DNA from 3 places in the Candidatus Pantoea symbiotica genome. Region 3 is predicted to be linked to each of the others. Evidence: predicted binding sites of a transcription regulator. Region 3 holds the regulator's gene; each other region holds the start of a gene.

Region 1 (4,810 bases), 3.7 Mb from region 3:
ACGTCGTCGTAGTGGCTGAAGGTGGAGTACAGCAGACCGGTACCTGAAGTCATGGTCATGAATTCGTTACGGAAGCCGATCAGACCACGGCTTGGGATCATGTAGTCAAGACGTACACGGCCTTTGCCATCTGGATCCATGTTTTTCAGGTCGCCTTTACGCTCACCCATCGCTTGCATCACAGAACCCTGATGGGTTTCTTCGATGTCGAGGGTCACGTTTTCGAATGGCTCTTGCTTACGGCCTTCGAACTCGCGGAAGATTACTTTCGGACGGGATACCGCCAGCTCGAAACCTTCACGACGCATGTTCTCGATCAGAACCGACAAGTGCAGCTCACCACGACCAGAAACGCGGAACGCATCCGAATCTTCGGTTTCTTCAACGCGCAGTGCCACGTTGTGTACCAGCTCTTTGTTCAAACGCTCCAGGATCTGGCGCGAAGTCACGAACTTACCTTCTTTACCGCAGAACGGTGAGGTGTTCACGTTGAAGAACATGGTTACGGTTGGTTCGTCGACGCTCAGGGCTGGCAACGCTTCCACATTCTGCGTGTCGCAGATGGTGTCAGAGATGTTCAGCTCGCCCAGACCGGTGATCGCGATGATGTCGCCCGCTTCCGCCAGGGTGCTTTCGATACGCTCCAGACCAAGGTGGCCCAGCACTTTACCGACTTTACCGTTACGGGTTTTGCCTTCGCTATCAATGATAGTGACTTGCTGGTTCGGCTTCACGGTACCGCGCTTGATGCGGCCGATGCCGATTACGCCCAGATAGTTGTTGTAGTCCAGCTGCGAGATTTGCATCTGCAGTGGCGCTTCAACTTCAACCTGAGGTGGAGAAACGTGGTCAACGATCGCCTGATACAGCGGGGTCATGTCGTCAGCCATGTCGGTGTGTTCCAGACCCGCGATACCATTCAACGCCGAAGCGAAGATGATCGGGAAGTCCAGCTGCTCGTCAGTCGCATCCAGGTTAACGAACAGGTCAAATACCTGATCAACAACCCAATCAGGACGCGCGCCCGGACGGTCAACTTTGTTGATAACCACAATCGGCTTCAAACCATGAGCAAATGCTTTCTTGGTTACGAAGCGGGTTTGCGGCATAGGGCCATCCATCGCATCTACAACCAGCAGCACCGAATCCACCATGGACATGACGCGCTCCACTTCACCACCGAAGTCGGCGTGTCCTGGGGTATCAACGATGTTGATACGGTAGTCATTCCATTTGATGGCGGTGTTTTTTGCGAGGATGGTAATCCCACGCTCTTTCTCCAAATCGTTGGAGTCCATTACGCGCTCAGTCGCTTCGGTACGAGCATCAAAAGTACCGGACTGTTGGAGCAGCTTGTCAACCAGGGTGGTCTTACCATGGTCAACGTGCGCGATGATGGCGATGTTACGCAAATTTTCGATCACAGCTTTGCCTCAGGCATTATAGAAATAACGCGGTATTGTACACGGATTAAGCGGAAGACTGAACATGATCACAGATTTCGCCGAAAGTTTCTCGTAGCGCTGGTTTTTAGCACCGTTTACGGTGCATTAATCTGCACTGCGATGGCAATTTGCACCAATTTAGTGCTTAACTTCACCCATGGTGCACCATAACGATGCATGCAATCCATCCTGGTGCAGCCTTCGACTCACGAAAGGGCGCATTGTAGCGCCATTTTCACCATTGTCATAAAGTTGGCACAGAATTCGCTTTATATATTTTAAGCGAAAACGACAGTTATAAAACGGTTGATAGAGCTTGCCGAGATCTTTGGTTAGGAATAGTCAGCAGTCGTGACACATTCCCGGCAACGAAGTTCTCTCACCATGACGATAATGACCATTTCCAGGAGAGTTGAGTATGTCCGCTGAACACGTTCTCTCGATGATGAACGAGCATGAAGTTAAGTTTGTTGACCTGCGTTTTACCGATACCAAAGGTAAAGAACAGCACGTTACTATCCCTGCTCACCAGGTTAACGCTGACTTCTTCGAAGAAGGCAAAATGTTCGATGGCTCCTCCATCGGTGGCTGGAAAGGCATTAACGAATCAGACATGGTGCTGATGCCGGATGCAACCACTGCAGTAATGGATCCGTTCTTCGAAGACTCGACCCTGATCATCCGTTGCGACATCCTTGAGCCAGGCACACTGCAGGGCTACGACCGTGACCCACGCTCCATTGCTAAGCGTGCAGAAGAGTTCCTGCGTTCTTCAGGCATCGCGGATACCGTGCTGTTTGGACCAGAGCCAGAGTTCTTCCTGTTCGATGACATCCGTTTCGGTTCTTCTACTTCAGGTTCACACGTTGCTATCGACGATATCGAAGCAGCATGGAACACCGGTAAAGAGTACGAAGGCGGTAACAAAGGTCACCGTCCAGGTCTGAAAGGCGGTTACTTCCCAGTGCCACCGGTTGACTCAGCACAGGACATCCGTTCTGCTATGTGTCTGACCATGGAGCAGATGGGTCTGGTGGTTGAAGCACATCACCACGAAGTAGCAACTGCTGGTCAGAACGAAGTGGCAACCCGCTTCAACACCATGACCAAAAAAGCTGACGAAATTCAGATCTACAAATACGTGGTGCACAACGTTGCTCACGCGTACGGCAAAACTGCAACCTTCATGCCTAAGCCAATGTTTGGCGATAACGGTTCTGGTATGCACTGCCACATGTCCCTGTCAAAAGGCGGCGTGAACCTGTTCTCTGGCGACAAGTACGGCGGCCTGTCTGAAACTGCTCTGTTCTACATCGGCGGTATCATCAAGCACGCTAAAGCGATCAACGCCCTGGCGAACCCAACCACCAACTCATACAAGCGTCTGGTACCAGGCTACGAAGCACCCGTTATGCTGGCTTACTCTGCCCGTAACCGTTCTGCTTCTATCCGTATTCCAGTGGTTGCTAGCCCGAAAGCGCGTCGTATCGAAGCACGCTTCCCGGATCCAGCGGCTAACCCATACCTGGCATTCACCGCGCTGCTGATGGCCGGTCTTGATGGTGTTATCAACAAGATCCACCCTGGCGATGCGATGGACAAAAACTTGTATGACCTGCCTCCGGAAGAAGAAGCTGAGATTCCAAAAGTTGCAGGTTCTCTGGAAGAAGCACTGAACGCACTGAACGAAGATCGCGAGTTCCTGACCCGTGGCGGCGTGTTCACTGATGACGCTATCGATGCATACATCGAACTGCGTAAGCCAGACGTTGACCGCGTGCGTATGACTCCGCACCCAGTTGAGTTCGAACTGTACTACAGCGTTTAATCAGCATTAAAGATTCGCGGATTTTGCATCGCCGCAAGGCGGCAATCGAGAGAATCCCGGGGAGCTGAGATAACTCAGTGACTCGGGTGAACGAGTGCAGCCAACGCAGCGGCGGTGTAAAAGACGCCGAAGATTTTATATTGCCGTGGAAACTTTAGCCCATCTTCGGATGGGCTTTTTTCTCCGCGCATTCATGGTTCGAAGCACAGATTTCCGTCCTGAAAGGCTATAATGCACTAAATTAGTGCAGAGGAACGCTGTATGGCAACTGGCACGCTGCCCGACGCGGGGCAGATTCTCAACTCCCTGATCAACAGTATTTTGCTGGTCGATAACGATTTAGTTATCCATTACGCCAATCCGGCGGCTCAGCAATTACTGGCGCAAAGCTCACGTAAATTGTTCGGCACGCCATTACCGGAATTAACCGGCTATTTTTCGCTGAATATTGAGGTGATGAGCGAGAGTCTCGGAGCTGGCCAGGGCTTCACCGATAGCGAAGTCACGTTGGTGGTCGATGGTCGCGCGCACATAATGTCGCTCACGGCACAGCGCTTACCGGATGGCTTTATTCTGCTGGAAATGGCGCCGATGGATAATCAACGTCGTCTCAGCCAGGAACAAATTCAGCATGCTCAGCAGGTCGCTGCCCGCGATTTAGTGCGCGGTCTGGCGCATGAAATCAAAAACCCGCTGGGAGGATTACGTGGCGCCGCGCAGTTGCTGACTCGTGCGTTACCCGATCCTTCCCTGCATGAATATACGCGCATCATCATTGAGCAAGCCGACCGACTGCGTAATCTGGTTGATCGTCTGCTCGGCCCGCAACAACCGGGCTTGCACGTAACGCAAAGCATTCATCAGGTCGCCGAGCGCGTGGTGAATCTGGTGTCGATGGAGTTGCCGGATAACGTCTCGCTGGTGCGTGATTACGATCCAAGCCTGCCGGAACTGCCGCACGATCCCGACCAGATTGAACAGGTGCTGTTGAATGTGGTGCGTAACGCGCTGCAAGCCTTAGGCGATGAGGGCGGCACCATTGTGATTCGCACGCGTACTGCCTTCCAGCTCACGCTGCATGGCACGCGTTATCGTTTAGTTGCACGTATTGATATTGAAGATGATGGCCCAGGGATTCCGGCCCAGCTACAAGACACCCTGTTCTATCCGATGGTTAGCGGACGCGAAGGCGGCACCGGTTTAGGTCTGTCCATCGCCCGTAGCCTGATCGATCAGCATTCAGGGAAAATAGAATTTAACAGTTGGCCAGGACACACCGAATTCTCGGTTTACCTGCCTATTCGCCAGTGAGGTTTCTATGCAACGAGGGATAGTCTGGATCGTCGATGACGATAGCTCCATCCGCTGGGTGCTTGAAAGGGCACTCACTGGAGCCGGTTTGAGCTGTGCAACCTTTGACAGCGCTAACGAGGTATTGGACGCGCTCGCAAGCAAAACCCCAGACGTATTATTGTCAGACATTCGTATGCCTGGCATGGATGGACTTGCGCTTCTGAAACAGATTAAGCAGCGCCAT
Region 2 (4,810 bases), 560 kb from region 3:
CGACTGGTGGCGACCACGGTACAGGAAGGCGTGATGCGCCAACGCGACGCATAAAAAAAGGGGCGATATTATCGCCCCTTCTGCTTTTTATAATTTTAGCGCACTGCTCTTCTTCAGCCCGGCTGTTACTGGTTGTAAGCGTTCTCGCCGTGGCTGTTCACATCCAAACCTTCACGTTCCTGATCTTCCGGAACACGCAGGCCAACAATCATATCCGCCAGTTTGAAGCCGATGAAGGCCACAACTGCAGTCCAGACGATGGTCACGCCCACGCTGAACAACTGAATCCAAACCTGATGGCCCATGGTCACACCTTCTGCGTAGCCTACGCCGCCCAATGAAGAGGAGGCGAACACGCCGGTCAGGATACAACCGAGGATGCCACACACGCCGTGCACACCGAATACATCACATGGGTCATCAACACGCAGCCATTTCTTCAGAGTAGTTACGCCCCACAGACCGGCTAAACCACCCGCCAGACCGATAATCAACGCGCCGCCGACACCAACATAACCACAAGCTGGGGTAATCGCCACCAGACCAGCGATGAAGCCTGAACACGCACCGAGCAGAGAAGGTTTACCACGTACCGCCCACTCGCCGAACACCCACGACAGCACCGCACCCGCCGTAGCCACTACGGTATTCAGGAACGCCAGCGCAGCGATTTCGTTAGCTGAGGAAGCAGAACCGGCGTTGAAGCCGAACCAGCCCACATACAGAATCGCGGTACCGAGGAACACCATCGGCAGGTTATGTGGTTTGAAGGCTTCTTTGCCGAAACCAGCACGTTTACCCACCAGATAAGCACCCACCAGGCCAGCGACTGCGGCGTTGATGTGAACCACGGTGCCGCCCGCGAAGTCGAGCGCGCCATCTTGCGCCAGCAAGCCACCCGCCCAAACCATGTGTGCGATTGGCAGATAAGCCAGCGTCAGCCAAACCACCACGAAAATCAGTACCGCCGAGAAGCGAATACGTTCAGCCAGCGCACCGACAATCAGGCCGACGGTAATACAGGCGAAGGAAGCCTGGAACGCAACGTGAATGTACTGATAGAAGCTGCCCATCACCGCTTTCAGCTCAATATTTTTCAGCATCGCCCATTGGAAGCTACCAAAGAAGGAGTTGCCTTCACTGAACGCCAGCGAGTAGCCGTAAATCACCCACAGCACGCACACCAGCGAGAAGGTCACTGCAACCTGCGTCAGCATCGACAGCACGTTCTTACCGCGAATCAAACCGCCGTAGAACAGCGCAATGCCTGGAATCGACATAAACAGTACCAGCGCGGTACAGATCATCATAAAGGCGTTATCGGCTTTATCTGCGACGGCAGGCGCTGCCGCCATCGCCAGAGAAGGTAACAGCGCAAGGCTGGTGAGGCCCAACTTCGTTATCAGTTTATTCATTTCTTTCCATCCCATCACAATTCAGAGCCCCAGTTACAGTGCTGCTTCGTCGGTCTCGCCGGTACGAATACGAATGACGCGCTGCAGTTCTGCGACGAAAATCTTGCCGTCGCCAATTTTGCCGGTATACGCGGCTTTGCTGATGACATCGACCACTTCATCAAGTTGGTCGTCCGCAATAGCGATATCAATTTTTACTTTAGGCAGGAAGTTAACGCTGTACTCGGCACCGCGATAAAGCTCTGCGTGACCTTTCTGGCGACCGAAACCTTTAACCTCGGTAACTGTCAGTCCCTGAATGCCAATAGAGGATAAGGCTTCACGCACGTCCTCCAGCTTAAATGGTTTGATTACCACGGTAACCAGCTTCATACGTTCCCCTCCGGATAAGAAATTGAGTGAGTCTTCGCGGACACACAGGGATATAAGCAAAGGCTGTGCCATAAATAAAAAAAGGGGAATGTCAGTAGCATAGGCGCGCTGCATCACGCTTCGTTATGTGAAGCACAGCGCAGATTGGGGAGGAGGAATAGGAAAGGTGTTGCAATATTGCACTTCTTTGGTGCTTCAAGCCTCAAAGAAGTGCATCAATACAGAACATTCCGATAAAACTGTGCAAAAAAGGTGCAATTCACCCTTCAGCTTGTACGGGGATGCCCGCCGCGAGTTCATCGCCGGCCTGCTGCAACTGATACATCTGCCAGTAACGGCCCTGCTCGGCCAGCAGCTCAGCATGCGTACCGCGCTCCACTACCTGACCGCGATGCAGCACTAAAATTTGATCGGCTTCGGTGATGGTGGAAAGGCGATGCGCGATCACCACCAGCGTGCTGTGCTGACGTAATGCACGCAACGCGTGCTGAATCGCCTGTTCCGTACCGGAATCAATATTGGCAGTGGCTTCGTCGAGGATCAGGATTTGTGGCAATGACACCAACACGCGCGCCAGCGCCAGTAGCTGTTTCTGCCCAACCGACAGATTATTGCCCTGCTCGCCTAAACGCGTATGGATGCCGTCCGCCATGCTGCGCGCCAACGGTGCCAACTGCACCGTCTCCAGCGCCTGCCACACTTGCTCTTCCGGGATATCACGCCCTAAGCGCACGTTGGCCAGCAGCGAATCCGCCAGCACCACCGGATCCTGTTGCACCATCGCAACGCTTTGACGTAAAGCGGCGTGCGACAGCTGCGGCAGTGGGCGACCATCCAGCTCAATGCTACCGCGCGTCACCGGGTAATAGCCCATCAGCAGATTCGCCAGCGTGCTTTTCCCGCTGCCGGTGTGTCCCACCAGCGCAACAAAATTACGCGCGGGCACCTCAAGATTGATGTTGCTGAGCACATCACGGTTATCGCGATAGGCAAAGCTCACATCACGCAGCGAGATGCTGCCGGAAGCCAGCGGCTGAATATCGCTGCCGTAACCTTGCTGCTCTGCATCCATCAGTTCGAAGATGCGCTCGCCAGACACCACCGCTTGTTGCAGCATCGACTGCTGCGTGGTGAGTTCAATCAGCGGCTCGTTGAGGCGACCAAGATAGGTAATAAAGGCATAAAGCACGCCCACTTCAAACACGCCTGGCGTGGCGAAGCTGAACAGCATCAGCAAACCGCACAGAATCATGGCCGAAAACAGACTCAGCAACGGGCGCAATAAAAAACCATCCAGCCGCAGCGTTTCCATACGCGCCAGATAGTGCGAACGGCTGGCTTCGCCCATGCGCTCACCAAAGCGCACCTGCTGGCGGAACTGCTGGATCACGCTCATGCCGTTGATCACTTCATTAAAGCCGTTGTTGATATCCGCCAGATAGCTGCGCACGCGACGCGCAATCGGCGTGCTGAAGCGCTGATAAATCAGCATCACCGTCAGCACCAGCGGGAAAATCACGATCGCCACCAGCGCCATACGCCAGTCGAGAGAGAACATCGCCACCAGCATCGCGCCAATCAACGCGGCGGCGCGCAACACCGTTGCTACCACGGTGACGTAGAGATCTTTGATCACTTCGGTGTCGTTGGTGACACGCGAGATAATTTGTCCGACCGGCTGCGTATCGAAGGCGCTGAGAGGCTGGCGCAACGCCGCGTTCATCACGTCTACGCGCAATTGCTGCACCACGCCAATCGCCGCGCGGTTAAACAGCAATGCCTGAAAATAGTGCAGACCGGCAGCCAGCAATTGCAGCAGGATAAAGCCCACCAGCAGGCCAGCGACGATGCCCCACGGCATTTGATGTTTTGCCACCAGATTATCGATGAAGTAACTCACCAGCACCGGTCCGGTCACTTCGGCTGCCGCGGCAATCCACAGCATGCCGACCGCCAGCCACAGCGATTTACGCCACGGTTTGCCATACGCCAGCAGACGTTTCAGCGTCGGCCATAAACGTTGTGATTTAGCCACGGCTTGCTCCTTCTGCCACTTCATCGTCATCCAGCGCGGCTTCCAGCTGCTGATAACGATACATATCGCGATACCAGCCTTCTTTGGCGGCCAGAGTGTCATGATCGCCACGCTGTGCCACGGCGCCCTGCTGCAGCACCAGAATTTCACTCGCTTCAGTGAGCGCCGACAGACGATGCGCGCTGATAATCAAGGTGCGCCCTTTACCCCACTGACGCAGGTTATGCAGGATGTCATGTTCAGTACGACCATCAACCGCCGACAGCGCATCATCCAGAATCAGAATTTCGGCATTCAGCAGCAGCGCGCGTGCAATCGCAATGCGCTGCTTCTGCCCGCCCGATAACATCACGCCGCGCTCGCCCACTTCGGTCTCATAACCTTGCGGCAGGCGCAGAATATCATCGTGCACACAGGCCATGGTTGCGACGCGCTCCAGCTCTTGCTGCGTCGCATTCGGGCGACCCAGCGCCAGATTGGCGGCGATGGTGTCGGAGAACAGGAACGGCGTTTGGCTGACCACCGCCAACCGGCTGCGCCAGCTATCGAGCCGCAACTGCGGCAGCGGCGTATTGTGGTAGCGAATATCGCCCTGATCGATGTCGAAGTGGCGCTGAATCAGGCTCAGCAGCGTGCTCTTGCCGCAGCCGGTTGGCCCGCATAAGCCTAGCATCTGGCCCGGTTTTAACTGGAAGTTAACATGGCTCAGCACCGGGCCAGAACTGGCCGGATAGCGGAACTCACGAATGGCAACTTGCATCACGCCAGGTTCGGGCGGCAACACTTTCGCTCCATCTTCAACTGCAGGCGCTTCCGCCAGCAAGGAACGGATACGGCTCCATGCCGCACTGCCGCGCTCAACGATGTTGATCATCCATGCCAGCGCCAGCATCGGCCAAATCATCAGGCCGAGGTACATCACAAAGCTGGTGAGCTGCCCGAGCGTCAAACTGCCGTTCCACACCATCCAGCCGCCACCGGCAATCGC
Region 3 (4,810 bases):
GTCTGAACAGGAAGAAACAATGAGTGCTGAAACGGCGATGGTCGAGACTTGCTACGGTCCGGTGAGCGCGGACGTCATGGCGCGTGCTGCGAAGATTCGCCTGCTGATTTGTGACGTCGATGGCGTGATGTCGGATGGCGTGATTTACATGGGCAACAGCGGTGAAGAGCTGAAGGCTTTTAACGTGCGCGATGGTTATGGCGTGCGTTGCTTGCTGACCTCCGGCATCGAAGTGGCTATTATTACCGGCCGCAAAGCAAAACTGCTGGAAGATCGCTGTAAGACGCTCGGCATTACGCATCTTTACCAGGGACAATCGGATAAGCTTTTGGCCTGGCGGGAACTCCTGGATAAACTGTCATTAACCGCCGATCAGGTCGCCTACATTGGCGATGACCTGATCGACTGGCCGGTGATGGCGCAGGCGGGTTTGAGCGTGGCCGTTGCCGATGCCCACCCGATTTTACTGCCGCGTGCGCATTATGTTACCCGCATTGCCGGTGGCCGCGGCGCGGTACGTGAGTTGTGCGATCTGATCTTGATGGCGCAGAACAAATTTGAGGATGCCAAAGGGCAATCAATATGAGTAAGAGCAGGCGTTGGATGACGCTGATCCTGGCCTTGATCGCCTTAGTGCTGATCGGCTGGAATCTCACCAACCAGGATGACGACCGAACGCCGGTGGCGACTAACGATCAAGCGCCAACCTACACCAGCGAGAAATCGAACACGGTGGTGTATAACCCAACAGGCGCGCTGGGCTATAAGCTGGTCTCCGATAAAGTCACCTACTTTGCTGCCGATGAGATAAGTTGGTTCGATAATCCGGTGATGACCACCTATGACGTAAACAAAGTCGCGACATGGTCGGTGCGCGCCGATAAGGCAAAGCTGACTAAAGATCGTATGCTTTATCTTTATGGCAACGTTGTCGTCAATACTTTGACCCAGGATTCACAGCTTGAGCGCATCCTTACCGATAACGCTCAGGTTAATTTGGTCACCCAGGATGTGACATCTGACGATCAAGTCACCCTTTTTGGCCGCAGTTTTAATTCCACTGGCATGAAAATGCGCGGCAATTTACGGACGAAACATGCTGAGCTGCTTGAAAAGGTCAAAACTTCCTATGAAATTCAAAATGAACAAAAATAGCCTTAAGTTATTGCTGGTGAGTACGCTGCTGGCAACGAGCCTGCCTGCGCTGGCATTAACCGGCGACTCAGACAAACCGGTGAATATTGACTCCGTCAACCAGGCGCTGGATCTGCAGGGCAACGTCGCGACCTTTACCGGCAACGTGATTGTGACCCAGGGTTCCATCAAGATTACCGCCGATAAAGTGGTCGTCACCCGTCCGGGCGGCGATAGCAAGAAAACCATCGTTGATGCTTACGGCACGCCAGCCACCTTCTATCAGATGCAGGATAACGGTAAGCCGGTGCAAGGCCACGCCAGTAAACTGCACTATGAACTGGCGAATGATTTTGTTGAGCTGACCGGTAATGCCTTCATTCAGCAGCAGGATAGCAACATTAAAGGCGACCGCATCACTTACCTGGTGAAAGAGCAGAAGATGCAGGCGTTCAGCCAGGGTGACAGCAAGCGCGTGACCACCGTTCTGGTTCCGTCGCAGCTGCAGGACAAAAACGGTTCGTCCGCGAGCCCTAAAAAGAGTAACTGATTGCTATGGCTACACTAATCGCTGAGAACCTGGCGAAAGCCTACAAAGGCCGCCGCGTGGTGGAAGATGTTAGCCTGCAGGTAAAATCCGGCGAGATTGTCGGCCTGCTGGGCCCAAACGGTGCCGGTAAAACCACCACCTTTTACATGGTGGTCGGAATTGTGCCGCGCGATGCGGGCCGCATCGTAATTGATGATGAAGACATCAGCATCCTGCCGCTGCATGCGCGTGCCCGTCGCGGTATCGGCTATCTGCCGCAGGAAGCCTCGATCTTCCGTCGCCTGAGCGTGTACGACAACCTGATGGCGGTGCTGCAGATCCGTGATGATCTGACAGAAGAGCAGCGTCAGGATCGTGCCAACGAGCTGATGGAAGAGTTCCATATCGGCCATCTGCGCGACAGCATGGGCCAGGCGCTGTCGGGTGGTGAACGCCGTCGTGTAGAAATTGCTCGCGCGCTGGCGGCTAATCCTAAATTCATCCTGCTGGATGAGCCTTTTGCCGGTGTTGACCCCATTTCGGTTATCGACATCAAGAAAATCATCGAGCATCTGCGTGACAGCGGCCTTGGCGTGCTGATTACCGACCACAACGTGCGTGAAACCCTCGCGGTGTGTGAACGCGCTTATATAGTTAGCCAGGGGCATTTAATTGCCCATGGCACGCCTGATGAAATTCTTGTAGATGAGCAGGTTAAGCGTGTTTATTTGGGCGAAGAGTTCAGACTCTGATAAGGTGTCGTAACACCCTACGTTTGCTTAGGAAATTCTAACCGAATTATGAAGCAAGGTTTGCAACTCAGGCTCAGCCAACAGCTGGCGATGACTCCACAGTTGCAGCAAGCCATTCGCTTGCTGCAACTCTCTACGCTTGAACTCCAGCAAGAACTCCAACTGGCGCTGGAAAGCAATCCGCTGCTTGAACAAACCGATCTGCACGAAGAAGTCGACGCGCGCGAATTTCAGGAACAAGAGAGTGATTCATTAGACACGCGTGAAGCTCTTGAACAGAAAGACATGCCTGAAGATCTCCCGCTCGACGCCACCTGGGACGAAATCTACACTGCGGGCACGCCGTCAGGCACCGGCACCGATTACCAGGATGACGAACTGCCAATCTATCAGGGCGAAACCACGCAATCGCTGCAGGATTACCTGATGTGGCAGGTTGAGTTAACGCCGTTCACTGATACCGATCGCGCCATCGCTACATCCATTGTTGATGCCATTGACGACACCGGCTATCTCACCGTCAGCTTACAAGATATTTATGACAGTATTGGCGATGAAGAGCTGACGCTAGAAGAAGTTGAAGCCGTGCTCAAACGGGTGCAGCGTTTCGATCCGGTCGGCGTCGGTGCGCGTGATTTGCGTGATTGCCTGTTAGTGCAGCTTTCGCAATATGATGCCGCTACGCCCATGCTGGCGGAAGCGCGCCTGATTGTGAGCGAACATCTTGATCTGCTGGCCAACCATGACTTCCGCAGCCTGATGCGCGTAACGCGTCTGAAGGAAGAGGTGCTGAAAGAGGCGATGTTGCTGATTCAGTCACTCGATCCGCGCCCTGGCCAGTCAATCAATACCAGCGAACCGGAATATGTTATTCCCGATGTGCTGGTGCGCAAAATCAGCAAGCGCTGGACGGTTGAACTGAATTCCGACAGCATGCCGCGCCTGAAAATCAATCAGCAGTATGCTGCGATGGGCGGAGCAGGCCGTAATGAAAGCGATAATCAGTTTATTCGTAGCAACTTACAGGAAGCCAAGTGGCTGATTAAGAGCCTGGAGAGCCGTAACGACACGCTGCTGAAAGTGACACGCTGTATCGTTGAACAGCAGCAGGCGTTTTTTGAGCAGGGTGAGGAGTACATGCGTCCGATGGTGCTGGCGGATATCGCTCAGGCTGTTGATATGCACGAATCCACTATTTCCCGCGTGACCACGCAAAAGTATTTACACAGCCCGCGTGGCATCTTTGAACTGAAGTATTTTTTCTCCAGTCACGTCAACACCGAAGGCGGCGGCGAAGCCTCGTCCACGGCGATTCGTGCATTAGTGAAAAAATTGATCTCGGCGGAAAACCCCGCAAAACCCTTGAGCGACAGCAAACTGACCTCCATGTTATCCGAACAGGGCATCATGGTAGCGCGACGTACGGTTGCTAAATATCGCGAGTCTTTATCTATACCGCCATCAAACCAGCGTAAACAGCTAGTTTGACCGAACGAAGAAGGAAGACCTATGCAGCTAAACCTTACCGGACTTAATGTTGAGATTACCGAACCTCTGCGTGAATTTGTAAATACCAAATTTGCCAAACTGGAACACTATTTTGATCGCATCAATCAGGTTTATATTGTTCTGAAGGTAGAGAAGGTGACGCAGATTGCGGATGCAACACTTCACGTCAACGGCGGGGAGCTGCACGCCACATCGGAAGCGGAAGACATGTACGCGGCCATCGACGGGTTAATCGACAAGCTTTCCCGTCAGCTGACCAAACACAAAGACAAACTGAAAAAACACTAACCTTCACGCTTGCAGAGTGCTGACTGATTCGGCACTTAGAGCATAAATGGGGCGGATATTACCGCCCCGTTTTGTCATCTGCGCAAGCGCCAGCGGACGAAGGGCAATGAAATCAATCGCCTGAACCTCGCGGCTATGTGAACTCGCAAGTGAAACGATGATGAACAACGATCTAACACTGGAATTGAGCTCGGTCCTTTCACTGGACTGTACCCGTAGCGGCGTACACTGCCAGAGTAAAAAACGCGCGCTGGAAATTATCAGCGAGCTGGCAGCGAAGCAGCTCAATCTGCCGCACCAGACGCTTTTCGAAGCCATCCTGACCCGCGAACGTATGGGCAGTACCGGTATTGGCAACGGCATCGCCATTCCACATGGCAAGCTGGAGGAGGACACCTTACGCGCTGTCGGCGTGTTTATCAGCCTCGATCAGCCTATCGCTTTTGATGCGGTAGACAATCAGCCGGTTGACCTGCTGTTTGCCCTGCTGGTACCTGCGGACCAGTGTAAAACCCACTTGCACACGCTTTCGCTGGTTGCCAAACGTCTGGCGGATAAAACCGTATGTCGTCGTTTGCGTGCGGCACAGAGCGACGAA

The links. Region 3 encodes sigma-54, which starts transcription at its own class of promoters, with help from an activator protein. Its sites were predicted from a motif close to GTTGGCACANNTTTCGCTNT; they were not measured.
Region 1: glnA (glutamate--ammonia ligase) is a predicted target of sigma-54. The motif match lies at 1,697-1,716, and genes of this name have one in related genera.
Region 2: glnK (P-II family nitrogen regulator) is a predicted target of sigma-54. The motif match lies at 1,841-1,860, and genes of this name have one in related genera.

What each region holds. Positions count from the first base shown of each region.
Region 1 is NZ_JBSZHR010000002.1:3,939,568-3,944,377, forward strand. It holds gene typA (ribosome-dependent GTPase TypA) at 1-1,424, opposite strand, end outside; gene glnA (glutamate--ammonia ligase) at 1,864-3,273, shown strand; gene glnL (nitrogen regulation protein NR(II)) at 3,535-4,584, shown strand; gene glnG (nitrogen regulation protein NR(I)) at 4,592-4,810, shown strand, end outside.
Region 2 is NZ_JBSZHR010000002.1:818,296-823,105, reverse strand. It holds gene tesB (acyl-CoA thioesterase II) at 1-54, shown strand, start outside; gene amtB (ammonium transporter AmtB) at 126-1,415, opposite strand; gene glnK (P-II family nitrogen regulator) at 1,449-1,787, opposite strand; gene ACXIZX_RS04275 (SmdB family multidrug efflux ABC transporter permease/ATP-binding protein) at 2,047-3,822, opposite strand; gene ACXIZX_RS04270 (SmdA family multidrug ABC transporter permease/ATP-binding protein) at 3,815-4,810, opposite strand, start outside.
Region 3 is NZ_JBSZHR010000002.1:259,185-263,994, reverse strand. It holds gene kdsD (arabinose-5-phosphate isomerase KdsD) at 1-6, shown strand, start outside; gene kdsC (3-deoxy-manno-octulosonate-8-phosphatase KdsC) at 20-586, shown strand; gene lptC (LPS export ABC transporter periplasmic protein LptC) at 583-1,155, shown strand; gene lptA (lipopolysaccharide ABC transporter substrate-binding protein LptA) at 1,130-1,684, shown strand; gene lptB (LPS export ABC transporter ATP-binding protein) at 1,690-2,415, shown strand; gene rpoN (RNA polymerase factor sigma-54) at 2,464-3,903, shown strand; gene hpf (ribosome hibernation promoting factor) at 3,925-4,212, shown strand; gene ptsN (PTS IIA-like nitrogen regulatory protein PtsN) at 4,373-4,810, shown strand, end outside.